3 regions of the Lactobacillus sp. ESL0225 genome follow, and region 1 is predicted to be linked to each of the others. Evidence: predicted binding sites of a transcription regulator. Region 1 holds the regulator's gene; each other region holds the start of a gene.
What was found. Region 1 encodes HrcA, which represses chaperone genes, less so after heat shock. Its sites were predicted from a motif close to TTAGCACTCNNNNNNNNNGAGTGCTAA; they were not measured.

Region 1 (5,040 bases):
TTATGCTACTGTTTATTACAGCATTCTTTCTGAAAATCCAAAAAAGGAAGAAGAAACGGCTATTGGTTTGGAAAAAGCTAAGGGAATGATGCGTCATCTCTTAGGACAAATTTTAACTGTTTATAAAGTTCCAGAATTAATTTTTAAACGGGATAATTCAGTTAAATATGGTAGTAAGATTGATCGTTTAATTGCAGAAGTAAAAAAGCAAGATGCAGATCGCAATAATTAAGAAAAGCGCTGGTTAGCGCTTTTTTAGTAGGTAGGGAAATGATTAACGGAATATTAGTAATTGATAAAGAAAAGGGTATGACGAGTGCAGATGTTGTTTACCATTTGCGTAAAGTACTGCATATTAAAAAAATTGGCCATGCGGGAACTTTAGACCCTGATGTAACTGGAGTTTTACCGATTGCAATTGGACAAGCAACAAAATTGATTGAATTAATGCATCAAAAAAATAAAAAATATTGTGGTGCAGGCCTGTTAGGTTATGCCACGGATAGTTATGACACATCTGGTAAAGTGCTCGAAACTAAACGTTTAACAACGAAAATTAGTAAAGATACTCTGCAAACAAGGATGCAAGAGTTTATTGGAAAAATAGAACAGGTTCCACCAATTTACTCAGCTGTACGTTTAAATGGCAGGCACCTCTATGAATATGCACGCGAAGGTATTGCGGTTGAACGACCAAAGCGATCAGTTAAAATTTTTGCATACAACGCGGTTGATGAGCCTCAATTTGACTTAGAAAAGGGACAGGAAACTTTTAATTTTGAAATTGAATGTAGTAAAGGCACATATGTGCGTTCACTTGTCAATGACCTAGGCGAAAATATAGGTGTTCCGGCAGTAATGCAAACCTTACGAAGGACAGCAAGCTCAGGCTTTAATCTCAGTCAAGCTGTTAAACTAGATGAAATTATTAGCAATCCAGCTATAGCTGAAAAAGCAATACAACCAATCGAAGTATTTTTCAAAGATTATCAGACAATTGACTTGAACGAAAATCAATGGCTAAAGGTAAAAAATGGGGCAGCAATTGCTTTGAAAACGAATGCAAAAAAAGTTGCATTAAGGTACAATAATAAAGTTAAGGCGATTTATCAAGCCAGAGGTACAATGTACCGTCCTGAATTAATGCTTTTGCAAAATAATTAGATGAAATGAAGGTTCAACAGTGCAAATTATTCATTTATCTTATCCAGTTAAAAAGAATATTGTCCCGGGTAAAATTGTATTGGCTCTCGGCTTTTTTGATGGTGTTCATCGTGGACATCAGCAGTTAATAAAGGTCGCAAAGAACACTGCCAATAGTAAGGGCTTACCCTTAGTGCTAATGACATTTGATCGGCATCCTAAGGAGGTCTATCAAAACCAAGTAGTGAGTTATATTGATACCCTAGATGAAAAGATATATAAAATGCGGCAGCTTGGAGTAGATTATTTGTTGGTGATGCATTTTAATGAGCAATTTAGCAAAGTAAGTGCTCAAGAATTTGTAGATAATATTATTGTTAAACTTAATACTGAGACTGTTGTTGCTGGTTTTGATTATACCTATGGACCTAAAAATATTGCCAATATGCAGAATTTACCTAAATTTGCGCAAAACAGATTTGAGATTATTACAGTTCCGGAACAAACATACAATGACCAAAAAATTGGCTCAACAGAGATTAAAAGAGCTATTAAAAATGGAAAAATGGACTTAGTTAAAGACTTACTTGGCACACCTTATGTCATGTCCGGTTATATTGGGCACGGACTGCGTAATGGTCACAAGTTGGGCTTTCCAACTGCTAATTTAGTTTGGGATGAGAATAAGGTGATTCCTAAAGTTGGCGTTTATGCTACGAGGACAATGATTAATGGTAAGTGGTATGAATCAATGACTAGTGTAGGCTATAATGTAACAATTAACAGTGCCCAAAAAATATATATTGAATCTAACTTATTTGGTTTTAGTGAAGAGGCTTATGACCAAAAGATAATAATTAAGTGGTATAAGTATACACGCGGAGAAATAAAGTTTGCTAATTTAAATCAACTAAAAGAGCAAATGAAACAGGATAAATTAAAGATTACAGACTATTTTGAGCAGTACAGATAAGTTAAAATTGTTGCAAAAATTTATTTCAAAATAATTAGCACTCAGCTTGACATTCTGCTAAATACTAGTATCATAATAATTGTTAGCACAAAGCAAATAAGAGTGCTAAAAGTGAGGGCGATATTTATGTTGACCGAACGTCAAGAATTAATTTTAAAAACAATTATTAATAATTTTACACAGACACATGATCCTGTCGGTTCAAAAACTGTAATGAACCAACTGCCAATTAAAGTTTCCAGTGCAACTATTCGTAATGAAATGGCTCTTTTAGAAGACAAGGGCTTAATTGAAAAAACTCATTTATCTAGTGGCCGTTTACCATCAACTGATGGCTATCGGTACTATTTAGATAATTTAGTTGAGCCATTACGTTTGCCAGCATCAGTATATGATAGAATTATGCTACAATTTAGCCAGCCATTTCATCAAGTTAATGAAATTGTTCAAGAGGCGGCCAAAATTTTATCTGATTTGACTAATTATACTGCTTTTGCTGAAGGACCAGAGAGTAATTCTTTAACTATTACTGGTTTTCGAATTGTTCCATTAGTGAATAGGCAAGTTATGGCTATTTTGGTTACCAGTGATGGGAATGTTCACAGTCAAGTTTATCGTTTACCCTATAATATTGGTGGCGATGAAGTTGAAAAAGCTGTGCGAATGCTAAACAATGAATTGGTAGGTAAGACTTTAAACGAAATAAACCCGAGTTCATTGAGTCAAGATTTAAGTGAAAAATTTGGTCTTCATCATATCACTGAATTAATTGAATTGGTTGAAGATGTGGTTAAAGAGGCTACTAGTGAGCAAATGTATGTTGACGGGCAGCTAAATCTTTTAAATAACAGTTCACTAAGCGATGCTTCAAGTTTGAAATCGCTCTATGAATTACTGGGTCATGAAGATTTAGTTTCGAATTTAATGACTAATGTAATGAACTCAAGTGATAGTCACTCACCCATAAGAGTTAGTTTAGGTTCGGAATTATCTAATGATTTATTGAAGGATTATAGTCTTCTTACTGCAGAGTACAGTGTAGGGTCATATGGTAAAGGTATTATTGCTTTACTTGGTCCTAATAATATGCCGTATTCGCAAGTGATTGGCCTACTAGAATATTTTAGAAATGAATTAGCTAAAAAGCTACTGGAATATTATGGCAGATTTAAATAAAGGAGGTTAACTGTGAGTAAAGAAAAACAGACTAATGAAAAAGATTTTATAGAAAATCAACCGGCAACGGATGAAACGAAAGATTTTGAAGCTCAAGTAGATGATCAACAAGCATCTGAATCTGAAAAAGATAAAATCAAATCAGAGTTAACTAGGGTGCAGGAACAAAATAAAGATTTAGAAGATAAATATTTACGTAGTCAAGCAGAAATGCAAAATATGCAAAATCGTTATAATAATGAACGTGCACAATTGATTAAGTATGAATCTCAGTCTTTAGCTAAAGACATTTTACCGGCAATGGATAATTTAGAAAGAGCTTTAGCAATTGAAGTAGATGATGAAGCTTCAAAGCAGCTTAAAAAGGGTGTTCAAATGACTCTTGACTCCTTAATTAAGGCGATGAAAGATCATGGAATTAGTGAAATCGATGCTGAAGGTGTAGAATTTGATCCAAACTTACATCAGGCAGTTCAAACGGTTGCTGCTGAAAATAATGAGCAGAAGAATTATATCGTTCAGGTTTTACAAAAGGGTTATTTATATAAGGATCGCACATTAAGACCAGCAATGGTTGTTGTTGCACAATAATTGAAAGGAAGTTTTATTAATGTCAAAAGTTATCGGTATTGATCTTGGAACAACTAACTCTGCAGTTGCAGTTCTTGAAGGTAAGGAACCAAAAATTATTACTAATCCAGAAGGTAACAGAACTACTCCTTCAGTAGTTGCCTTTAAGGATGGTGAAATTCAAGTTGGTGAAGTAGCTAAACGGCAAGCAATTACTAATCCTAATACTATTTCTTCAATTAAGCGTCACATTGGTGAGGCTGGTTATAAAGTCAAAATTGGGGATAAGGCCTATACACCACAAGAAATTTCTGCAATGATTTTACAATATATTAAGAAATTTTCAGAAGACTATTTAGGTGAGAAGGTTACTGAAGCAGTTATTACGGTTCCAGCTTACTTTAATGATGCTCAACGTCAAGCTACTAAAGATGCTGGTAAAATTGCTGGTTTAGAAGTAAAACGGATTATTAACGAACCAACTGCTTCATCACTTGCTTATGGTTTGGATAAAGATGCTGAAGATGAAAAAGTTTTAGTATATGACCTTGGTGGTGGAACTTTCGATGTTTCTGTTTTGCAACTAGGTGATGGTGTCTTTCAGGTATTATCCACTAATGGTGATACACGTCTTGGTGGTGATGACTTTGATAATAAGATCATTGACTGGCTTGTTAAAGGCTTTAAAGATGAAAATGGTGTGGACTTATCAACTGATAAGATGGCACTACAGAGATTAAAAGATGCTGCTGAAAAAGCTAAGAAAGATCTATCTGGCGTATCTTCAACTCACATTTCACTTCCATTTATTTCTGCTGGTGAAGCCGGTCCATTACACTTAGAAGCTGATTTGACTCGTGCTAAGTTTGATGAATTAACGGCTGATCTTGTTGATCGAACTAAGATTCCATTTGATAATGCACTAAAAGATGCAGACTTAACTGTTAATGATATTGATAAGGTTATTTTAAATGGTGGATCGACTAGAATTCCAGCGGTTCAAGAAGCAGTTAAGAAGTGGTCTGGAAAAGAACCTGACCACTCAATCAATCCTGATGAAGCTGTTGCCTTAGGTGCTGCTATTCAAGGTGGTGTTATTTCAGGTGATGTTAAGGATGTCGTTTTACTCGATGTTACTCCACTTTCACTTGGTATTGAAACCATGGGTGGTGTCTTCA
Region 2 (5,040 bases), on a different contig from region 1:
ATTAGTTTAAAGAGCTAGCTTCTTTTTAGACTCTTATTTATCAACGTGAATTTCAATTACTCTTTGATTTTTATCAGATATCAATGTATATGCTGGAGCTTCTTCTTTAATTAGTCGCTCAATAATAAAATTAACTTCTTCTTTACGAACGCGTCGGTTATGATTTTCCAAAACAATTTCGATTGCATCGTCACTTTCAGTATAGATAACAGAGGTATTGCCTAGGGAATAAACCTTGACATAATTGACGTTAGTTGTATTTAGTTGACTATGAACTAATTCACGATAACTATTGGTCACATCTATCAAATGCATGCTATTCACCCATTTCTTCTATTTTCACTATTTCTTTACTTTATTATAACGCTAATTTTCACTTTTTTCTTTAATATTTAATAAAAATATTATTTTTCTTCACTAATGACTATTTTTTGATTATCAACTTTGGCAAGTAATTTTTTAGCTGTTGGATGATCAAGTTTAAAATCAGCTACTTTATCTTCAATTTCTTCTTGGATTATTCTTCTAAGTGGGCGTGCCCCCATTGCTGGATTATATCCTTCTTGAACTAATTGCTCCTTAGCTTCGTCTGTAACGGTAATATTAATTCCTTGGTTTTTGACCATACCGTTAACTTCATCAAGCATTAAATTGACAATTTTAACTAAATCTTTAGTTGATAATTCGTTAAATTCAATTACATCGTCTAAGCGATTTAAAAATTCAGGTTTAAAGAATTCACTCATTGAATTACGGACAGAATCGGGTTTTTTTCCTGCGGTTTCAGCAGCAAAGCCCACACTGGCACGTTTAATTCCTTGACCTGCATTTGAAGTCATAATGATAATTGTATCCTTAAATGAAACTTGGCGTCCTTGTGAGTCAGTCAAGCGACCATCATCTAAAATTTGTAAGAATAAATTCATTACAGATGGATCAGCCTTTTCAATTTCATCTAGCAAGATCAAACTGTATGGATTACGCCGAACCTGTTCAGTTAATTGACCAGCTTCTTCATAGCCAACATAACCCGGTGCAGAACCAATTAATTTAGAAACTGAATAGGATTCCATAAATTCTGACATATCAAATCTAATCATGGCATTTTCTGAACCAAACATTTGCTTAGCTAATTGCTTTGCTAGCTCTGTTTTACCAACTCCAGTTGGCCCAACGAAAAGAAATGAGCCAATTGGACGACCCGATTTGTTAAAGCCAATTCGATTACGGCGAATAGCTCGCGCCAACTTATCAACAGCTTCATCTTGGCCAATAACATGTGACTTCAAATTTGTAGCCAAGTTTTGCAATTGATTTTCTTCTTGCTTTTGTAATTCGCCTACCGGGATACTTGTTTTTTCTTCTACAATTTTATCCATTATTTTATTTGTAATAATAGGTGACTTATCCGGATCAACGTTTTGATTTTTCATTTTATTATATTTTTCAATTTGATCACGGTAATAAGCGGCTTTTTCATAGTCTTCGTTTTTAAGCGATTCCTGTTTAAGTTGTTGTGCAGCTTCAATACGTTCTTTAATTTTGTCCTTGTCTACATAAGGGATTGTTAGATTCATACGCGAACCAGCTTCATCAAGTAGGTCAATTGCTTTATCTGGTAAAAAGCGATCTTGAATATAGCGTTCAGATAATTCAGCTGCAGCCTGAATAGCATCATCTGTATATTGTACATGATGATAATCTTCATAACGCTTTTTAATTCCTTGGAGAATGCGAATTGTTTCTTTAACAGAGGGTTCTTTTACATCAACTGGTTGAAATCTTCGAGCTAAGGCTGAATCTTTCTCAATTTCACGATATTCTTTGAGAGTAGTTGCTCCCACTAATTGTAAATCACCACGGGCGAGGGCCGGTTTAATAATATTACCAGCGTCCATTCCCCCTTCAGCGTTTCCTGCACCAACAATCTCATGAATTTCATCAATAAAAAGAATAATGTCATCTTGATTTTGTAATTCATTAATCAGTTGTTGCATACGTTGTTCAAATTGTCCACGAATTCCGGTCCCTTGAACTAAAGAAACCACATTTAATGAAACAATTCTTTTGTCTTGTAATTTAGCTGGGACAGATCCGTCAACAATTTGTTGAGCTAATCCTTCAACTACTGCAGTTTTACCTACACCAGCCTCGCCAATTAAGACAGGGTTATTCTTAGTTCTTCTATTTAGAATTTCAATTACACGAGCGATTTCTTGGTCACGACCAATCACTGGATCGATTTTGCCCTTTCGAGCTAAATCAGTTAAATCAGTTCCATACTGATCTAAAAGTGACCGCTTACCGCCATTATTGCCAACTGAAGTCCCACCATTATTATTCATTTGTGAATCATCGGCATTACCACCATTATTGAATGGATTATTAAAATCACCGAAAAAGCTATTATTGTTATTGCTCATATTAATATTTCCTTGTTGTTCAAGTTCTTGATAACATTGACCACATAAATTGATTTCGCGACTTTCACCATTTACCTGAGCAAAGAGGTGAATGGAAGCAGGTCGTTTATGACAGTTTTGACAAAGCAATTATATTACCGCCTTTCGCTTTGATTCATCTTTCCCTAAATTATATAATTAGCACTCTTAATAATCAAGTGCTAAACATAAAAGCTTGGTGGTCGGATGTAGGTACAATATGTTAAAATGTAGATAAGCAAAGTAGTCAAAAATTTGCTAAATTTATCTAGATTATTATTAATTTGAAAGAAACGGTGGTATATTTGGATTATCAAAAAATTCTTGAGCAGTTAGCTAGCGGTGAACTTGATTCATATCAAGTTCACCCAAAAGAAGCCTTTGCTTTCCAAGCTGCTTTAAGATCTTTTGGGAAAAGACAAAATATAACTGGTAAGGCACTCCGTGGAGGTCAAATAATTTACATGCAAAAGAATACACAAGTTTAATGATGTAAACTGTTACATTAATGTTGTCTATTTTGCAAAAAAATGATAGTCTAAGTACACGAATAGGTATTTACTACCGGTTTTATTTTTTTGAATTCAAAGGAGATATTATAATGGAAAAACGCGATTTTCATGTTATTGCAGAAACAGGTATTCATGCTCGTCCTGCTACCTTGTTAGTACAAGCTGCTTCTAAGTTTGGTTCAGACATCAACTTGGAATACAATGGCAAATCAGTTAATTTGAAGTCAATCATGGGTGTTATGTCACTTGGTGTTGGCAAAAATGCTGATGTTTCAATTAGTGCTGATGGTGATGACGAAAAGGATGCTATTGAAGCTATTTCTGAAACAATGAAAAAAGAAGGCTTAGCTGAATAATGACCAAGACATTAAAAGGAATTGCTGCAAGTGATGGTATTGCTGTAGCACCAGCTTATCTCTTGGTAGAACCGGATCTTTCATTTTCAAAGGCTAATGTCAGCGATGTTGAAGGTGAACTAGCTCGCTATCACGAAGCAATTAAGGTTTCAACTGCTGAAGTTGAAAAGATTCGTGATAGTGCTAAAACAAGCTTGGGAGAAGAAGAAGCACAAGTTTTTGAAGCTCACTTGATGATTTTAAATGATCCTGAATTTACTGGTGCAATCGAAACCGAAATTAAGGAACAAAAAATTAATAGTGAAGCTGCACTTGATGAAACTGCTCAAAAATTTATTACAATTTTTGAAGGTATGACTGATAACGAATATATGCAGCAACGTGCTGCCGATGTTCGTGATGTTTCTAAGCGAATTATGGCTCACTTATTAGGAAAAGAATTACCTAATCCGGCAACGATTGACCATGAAGTGGTTGTCGTAGCTCATGATTTGACGCCAAGTGATACTGCTCAACTAAATAAAAACTTTGTTAAAGGTTTCGTTACTGATATTGGTGGGCGGACGGCGCACTCAGCAATTATGGCTCGTTCGCTTGAATTGCCAGCTGTTGTTGGTACTGAATCAATCACTGCTGATGTTGAAAATGGTCAAAATATAGCTGTTGATGGATTAAATGGTGATGTAGTAATTGAACCAGATGCTGACCAAATAGCAGCCTATCAGCAAAAAAGTGAAGCGTTCTTGGCGCAAAAAGCTGAATGGGAAAAATTGAAAAATGAACCATCAGTTACTGCTGATAACAAGAAGTTTATTATTGCTGCTAATATTGGTACACCTAATGACATGCAAGGTGTAAATGATAACGGTGCTGAAGCCATCGGACTATATCGTACTGAATTTTTATATATGGATTCGAAAAATTTTCCAACTGAAGAAGAGCAATTCGAAGCCTATAAAGAAGTTATCGAAGGTATGAATGGTAAGCAAGTTATTATTAGAACCATGGATATTGGTGGTGACAAACACCTTGATTATTGGGACTTACCCGAAGAAATGAATCCATTCCTCGGTGTACGAGCAATCAGATTATCTTTACAAAATGAAGAAATTTTCAGAACACAACTACGTGCATTATTGCGGGCTTCGGCTTATGGAAAATTGGGAATCATGTTCCCGATGATTGGTACTCTAGGTGAATTGCGCAAGGCTAAGTCGATTTTAGCTACTGAAAAAGATAAATTGACAGCAGCAGGCATTAAAGTTGGCTCTGACTTGCAAGTCGGAATGATGATTGAAATACCAGCTGCGGCGGTAATGGCTGATCAATTTGCCAAAGAAGTTGATTTCTTCTCAATTGGTACCAATGATTTAATTCAATATTCGATGGCTGCTGATCGTGGTAATGATAATGTTTCTTATTTGTATCAACCAGCCAATCCAGCCGTATTACGCTTAATTAAGCACACTATAGATGCTGCCCATGAAAATAATATATGGTGTGGTATGTGTGGTGAAGCAGCTGGCGATAATATCATGTTCCCAATTTTACTTTCAATGGGACTTGATGAGTATTCAATGAGTGCCACATCAATTTTACGAATTAGAAGTTTAATGAAGAAGCTGAATACTGAAGATATTAAAGATTTGGCCAATCAGGCGTGCTTTGTATCGGAAACGGCGGAAGACAATGAGAAGTTAGTCAATGATTTAATGTCAAAGTTAACTAATT
Region 3 (5,040 bases), on a different contig from region 1:
AAAATACTTAATTACCGATTTAAAATTACCATTAATAGAACCAGATTCGAATCTACCGCAAAATTCTAATATTTTTCCCAAAAACAAGGCCCCTGTACTCTTATATCAAAATAATCAGTTACTTTTAATTCCTAAAACTTGGGGCTATCCCAAGCCAATGAAACAAAATCAAGTTATTTTCAATGCTCGGATAGAGCGTTTCTTCAATCAACGTCCATCTATGTGGGATTCATCTTTTGCACGTAGACGATGCATCATTGTTACAAACTGCTTTTTTGAAACAGCACAGGAAACTTATATTACTAAATACGGTAAACAAGCACATGAACAATATAGTTTTCATAATTCTAACGAGCCCCTGACTTTAATTGCTGGTATTTACCAAAACGATTATTTTTCAATGGTTACTACCACCGCTAATCAAATAATGCAACCAATCCATGATCGGATGCCATTAGTTATTGAGCCAGATGAACTACGCCAGTGGTTATTTCAAAATTTTTCCGCACTAATTACGCGTGACGTAAATCTAGTTGCCACCAAAATGGTCCATTAACCATAAATTTTACCGAAAGTTGGTTTTTCTAAAAAACTATGGTAAAATATAGAAGAAATGCGGGTATAGTTTAATGGTAGAATGTTAGCTTCCCAAGCTGAAGATGCGGGTTCGATTCACGCTATCCGCTTAATACTATATAAAAAACGTAGGTCAATCCTAAGGGTTTAACCTACGTTTTTTATGTAATTTAATTCTTATAATTGGCCCCAAAACAGACCAAGCAATTTAGTTATCTTAAAATACATTGGTTCATAAATTTACGTCATAATTAAAAGTAAAACACCATTTAAAACAGATAAATAAATCGGCATCCATAAAGTTTGTGTATACAAATAAGACCAAGCAAAAATAGCGCCAAAAAAGAAATTAACTAATAATAATGTTGCTGAATTTTGCCAATTAAGCAAACTAAATAAAATTCCAGATGTAATAATCCCCCAAATAGCGGTAGGTACATTATCACGCCTAAAAGCATAGTTAAACAAAAAGCCAGTAATTAAAAACTCTTGTAATATCGGTAAAACTATTCCTAACGCAATCACAAAGAACCAATAATTTGCCACCCCTTCATGGTGCAAATATGTTGTTTGCAGACCGTACAACTGCAAGTGATTATACGATTGCAGCCAAGAAATACTGATTCTGAATACAGTAATTAGCAGGGTCATGCCAATAATAAGCGCAAAATTACTAATCCATGAACCGGCTAATCCCGGAGCAAAAAAGCGTTGCTCGCGATTAAAGCGATAAATAAAAAATAACAGAACCATTAAGGAAATTGTTGCAAATAAGATAAAATTCCAAACATGAATTGGCAGATTTTCAATAACTAGCTTGATTACGCCAGCTGTCATTAAATAGCCAATAAAATAAACAATATAGCGTATTAGGTTACCTTCTCTTGATGCTGGTGTATTCACAAAACTACCTCTATCTAACTAATTGTATACTCTCCAAAATCCATATTATAGCAAAAAAAAGTAATTTTATGAAATGACCATTAACTTTTCTTAAATAGCCAGCTTTTTCGACCATCCATTTCGATAAGATTTCTAATCCCTTCCTAGAAACTTAATATCTAAATTCAGATATGACACAACTAATTCCTAATAGGACACTATATTACTAACATTAAGTACGACTAAATAGGGTGTCTTTAATCGATTGCTTTAATTGTTACTTGATAGTTTCCCGCAGGAGCTATTACCTCTACAGTCGTATTTACAGTTTTTTTCATAATTGCTTGTCCCAATGGTGAATCAAAGGCAAGCTTACCCTTAGTGACATCGGCTTCCATCCGACCAACAATTTGGTATGTCTCAGTTTCTTTTTCTTGACCAATCTCAAGTGTGACTATTTTGCCTAAATCAACTTTACCATCAGTAGTTTTTTTAATAATTTCAGCATAATTCAACTGCTTATTTAAATAACGTAATCTACTTTGCAAATGTCCTAACTCGCGCTTAGCTTCAGTATATTCGGTATTTTCTGATAAATCACCTAATGCTCGAGCTGCCTGCAAAATTTTAATTCGTCTTGGACGCTCTTTTTTTAAACGAGCAATTTCCATCTCAATTTTTCGATAGCCTTCTGGGGTCATCTTCTGATAATAAGTCAAAACTTCTTCTCCTCATTTTTAATAATCCACAAGCTATAATCCTTATAATAAAAGGATAGCTATCACATAATTAGCACTAAAAAAATAAGAGTGCTAATTATTTTTATTTTTAAGAGCTGAATACTATAATAATAATTGTACAGAGGAATTGAAAGTCTTCTGTAATAAATTAATTTAATTTTGAAAGGAAGTTTTTACTATGACAAATGAAATGATAAATCGTCACAATGACTTTTTCGATGCAATGAATGATTGGTTTGATCTTCCGAGAAAATTTTTTGATGAGACTGAAATAACAAAATTAATGCAGTCTGATGTAGCTGAAAATGATCATGATTATGTAATTAATATTGATATGCCAGGTATGAATAAAGATGATATTAGCTTAAACTACAATAATGGTATTTTAAGTGTTGCTGGGTCGAGGAAAGCATTTAAGGATGTTTCCCACAATAGTAGTATTATTCACCGTGAAAGAAGTATTGGTCACATTTCTAGAAGCTTTAGATTGCCAAATGTCGCTGCTAATGAAATTAGTGCCAAATATGAAAATGGTGTTTTAACCGTCGTCTTACCAAAGCAAAGTACAGATAAAAATGATAATTCAATAAAAATTGACTAACTTAAATAACACAATTCTGACAAAACTATCAACCCTATAATTCCTAAAAACGAGTTCACTTATTGAACTCGTTTTTCTTTTAGATTAAAATATGAAGTGATTTAAAATTAAATTAAAAGGAGATTCACCTATGGGATACAAACTTACCTTACAAGAATTAGAAAAATTTTCAGCTGATTTTAATAAAAGCCCGCAAAATCAGGTTGTTGCTAGAGCTGCACAAAAAAGTGGTGTCTTGGCTGCTGCTTATAATGATCGGGTGCAAAATGAACTAACCCGCGTTTTTTCAACAGAATTAGCTACTGATAATGTAACCAATCAACGTCAATCTGGTCGCTGCTGGGAATTTGCGACGCTAAATATTTTACGTCATAATTTTGGGCAAAAGTATCATTGTAAAAACTTTACTTTTTCCCAAAGTTATAACTTTTTCTGGGACAAAATTGAACGAACTAATAATTTCTATAACTATATTATTGCAACAGCTAGTGAGCCACTCAATTCTCGTATTGTTAAAACCCATCTAAATAATGCTGGTGAAGATGGCGGGCATTTTCAAATGGCAACAGCCTTAATTGAAAAGTATGGTGTTGTACCTTCATATGCGATGCCAGAAAGCTTTAATGCAAATAATACAGCGGGCTTTGGCAAAGCCTTAGGCGATAAGCTTAAAAAAGACGCACTGGTTCTCCGCAAATTAAAACAAGCAGGAGAAGATGAAAAAATCAAACTCGTTCGTGAACAATTCCTAAGTGAGGTTTATCGAATGACAGCTATTGCTGTAGGAGAGCCACCTAAGAAGTTTGATTTAGAATATCGTGATGATGACAAAAATTATCACTTAGACAAAGAATTAACCCCACTAGAATTTCTACATAAATATATGGGCGATGTTGACTTTAACGATTATGTACTTCTAGCTAACGCTCCCGACCATGAATACAATAAACTTTATAGTTTGCCTGATGCCAATAACATTGATGGCACTTGTCACATTCAATGGCTCAATGTTCCCATTGAATACTTAGAACGTGCTAGTGTTAACCAGTTAAAGGATGGCGAAGCTGTTTGGTTTGGCAATGATGTTGGTGAGCAAAGTGATCGGCAAAAAGGCTATTTAGACAGCAACTTATATCAATTAAGTGACCTATTTGGGGTTGATTTAAAAATGTCAAAAGCTGATCGCTTGCGAACTGGTGCCGGCTACTTTAGTCACGCCATGGCTCTTGTTGGCGTCGACGAAGATCAGGGTCACATTCGCCAGTGGAAAGTAGAAAATTCCTGGGGTGAAAAAAATGGTGACAAGGGCTTTTTTGTAATGAACAATGAATGGTTTAAAGAATACGTTTATGAAGTTGCTGTTCATAAGAAGTATCTAACTTCTGAACAAATCACCTTAGCCGAAGGCTCTGCAACTGAATTACCAGCTTGGGATTCATTGGCTTAAGCCGGCGAGGATTCTAGTACAGATTGCTTCTAAAAAATTAGCCAGTTTTATAAATAAAAAGACTAACTCAGTATTTTATTGAGTTAGTCTTTTTGGTTGACTCCTAACTACTTGCTTACATTTTGCTTTTTCATCCTTGTATCTAGGTAGACTACTCTTCTAATTAACTATCTTCTCATTTTTGTACTAAATGATATAAATCGCTATAAGTAAGTATATATACTCACTTTATTTATAATAAGCAAAAAAACAGCTCTAAACTGGAACTGTTTTATAGTTTTACTTAGTCTGCATCATTAATTCATCAAACTTTTTAAAAAAGAAGTCCTTATCAGCTTTGGTTACTAAAGTAATCTCCCGCCCGTTTTCATCATCTTCCAAGCGACCCGCGGCATCACCCACGGTACGTACTTTAACTGTTCGCTTTTCCGAAGCTATAACCACTTCTGGATATAAAGCATTAATTGTCGTCAATACATCCCAAAAATAAAGTTGGGCACTTTGAATTGGAGGATTTACTAATAAGCTATATGCTTGACCTACTAAATCAACTACCGGATATTTTCTCAAACTTGCCCAGTGCATCTTAAGTCGATTGGTTAGTGGTAGTTCTTCACTACTCTCTAGTCCGATGACTTGCATTGGAATCTCAGATTGAAAGACTCGATCAACCGCAAATGGATCCCAAAAAGCATTCCATTCTTGTGTTCCATCAGCATTTACTTGTACCACATTTCCATGACCATCAAGTGAACCACCCATCCAAAATAAACGATCAATTTTTGTTTCAATTT

Region 2: a site for HrcA is predicted at 2,601-2,627, ahead of F5ESL0225_RS02285 (ATP-dependent Clp protease ATP-binding subunit). Genes of this name have one in related genera too.
Region 3: a site for HrcA is predicted at 2,248-2,274, ahead of F5ESL0225_RS06805 (Hsp20/alpha crystallin family protein). Genes of this name have one in related genera too.

The regions. Positions count from the first base shown of each region.
Region 1 is NZ_REHK01000007.1:334,226-339,265, reverse strand. Features, by position in the region: gene F5ESL0225_RS04690 (ribosome-binding factor A) at 1-232, shown strand, start outside; gene truB (tRNA pseudouridine(55) synthase TruB) at 271-1,164, shown strand; gene ribF (riboflavin biosynthesis protein RibF) at 1,184-2,116, shown strand; gene hrcA (heat-inducible transcriptional repressor HrcA) at 2,243-3,292, shown strand; gene grpE (nucleotide exchange factor GrpE) at 3,305-3,883, shown strand; gene dnaK (molecular chaperone DnaK) at 3,903-5,040, shown strand, end outside.
Region 2 is NZ_REHK01000006.1:121,676-126,715, forward strand. Features, by position in the region: gene F5ESL0225_RS02280 (DUF1827 family protein) at 34-315, opposite strand; gene F5ESL0225_RS02285 (ATP-dependent Clp protease ATP-binding subunit) at 405-2,552, opposite strand; gene F5ESL0225_RS02290 (hypothetical protein) at 2,747-2,929, shown strand; gene F5ESL0225_RS02295 (phosphocarrier protein HPr) at 3,043-3,309, shown strand; gene ptsP (phosphoenolpyruvate--protein phosphotransferase) at 3,309-5,040, shown strand, end outside.
Region 3 is NZ_REHK01000010.1:151,435-156,474, forward strand. Features, by position in the region: gene F5ESL0225_RS06785 (SOS response-associated peptidase family protein) at 1-556, shown strand, start outside; tRNA gene F5ESL0225_RS06790 (tRNA-Gly) at 616-686, shown strand; gene F5ESL0225_RS06795 (CPBP family intramembrane glutamic endopeptidase) at 817-1,479, opposite strand; gene greA (transcription elongation factor GreA) at 1,716-2,177, opposite strand; gene F5ESL0225_RS06805 (Hsp20/alpha crystallin family protein) at 2,377-2,799, shown strand; gene F5ESL0225_RS06810 (C1 family peptidase) at 2,930-4,246, shown strand; gene F5ESL0225_RS06815 (nucleoside hydrolase) at 4,526-5,040, opposite strand, start outside.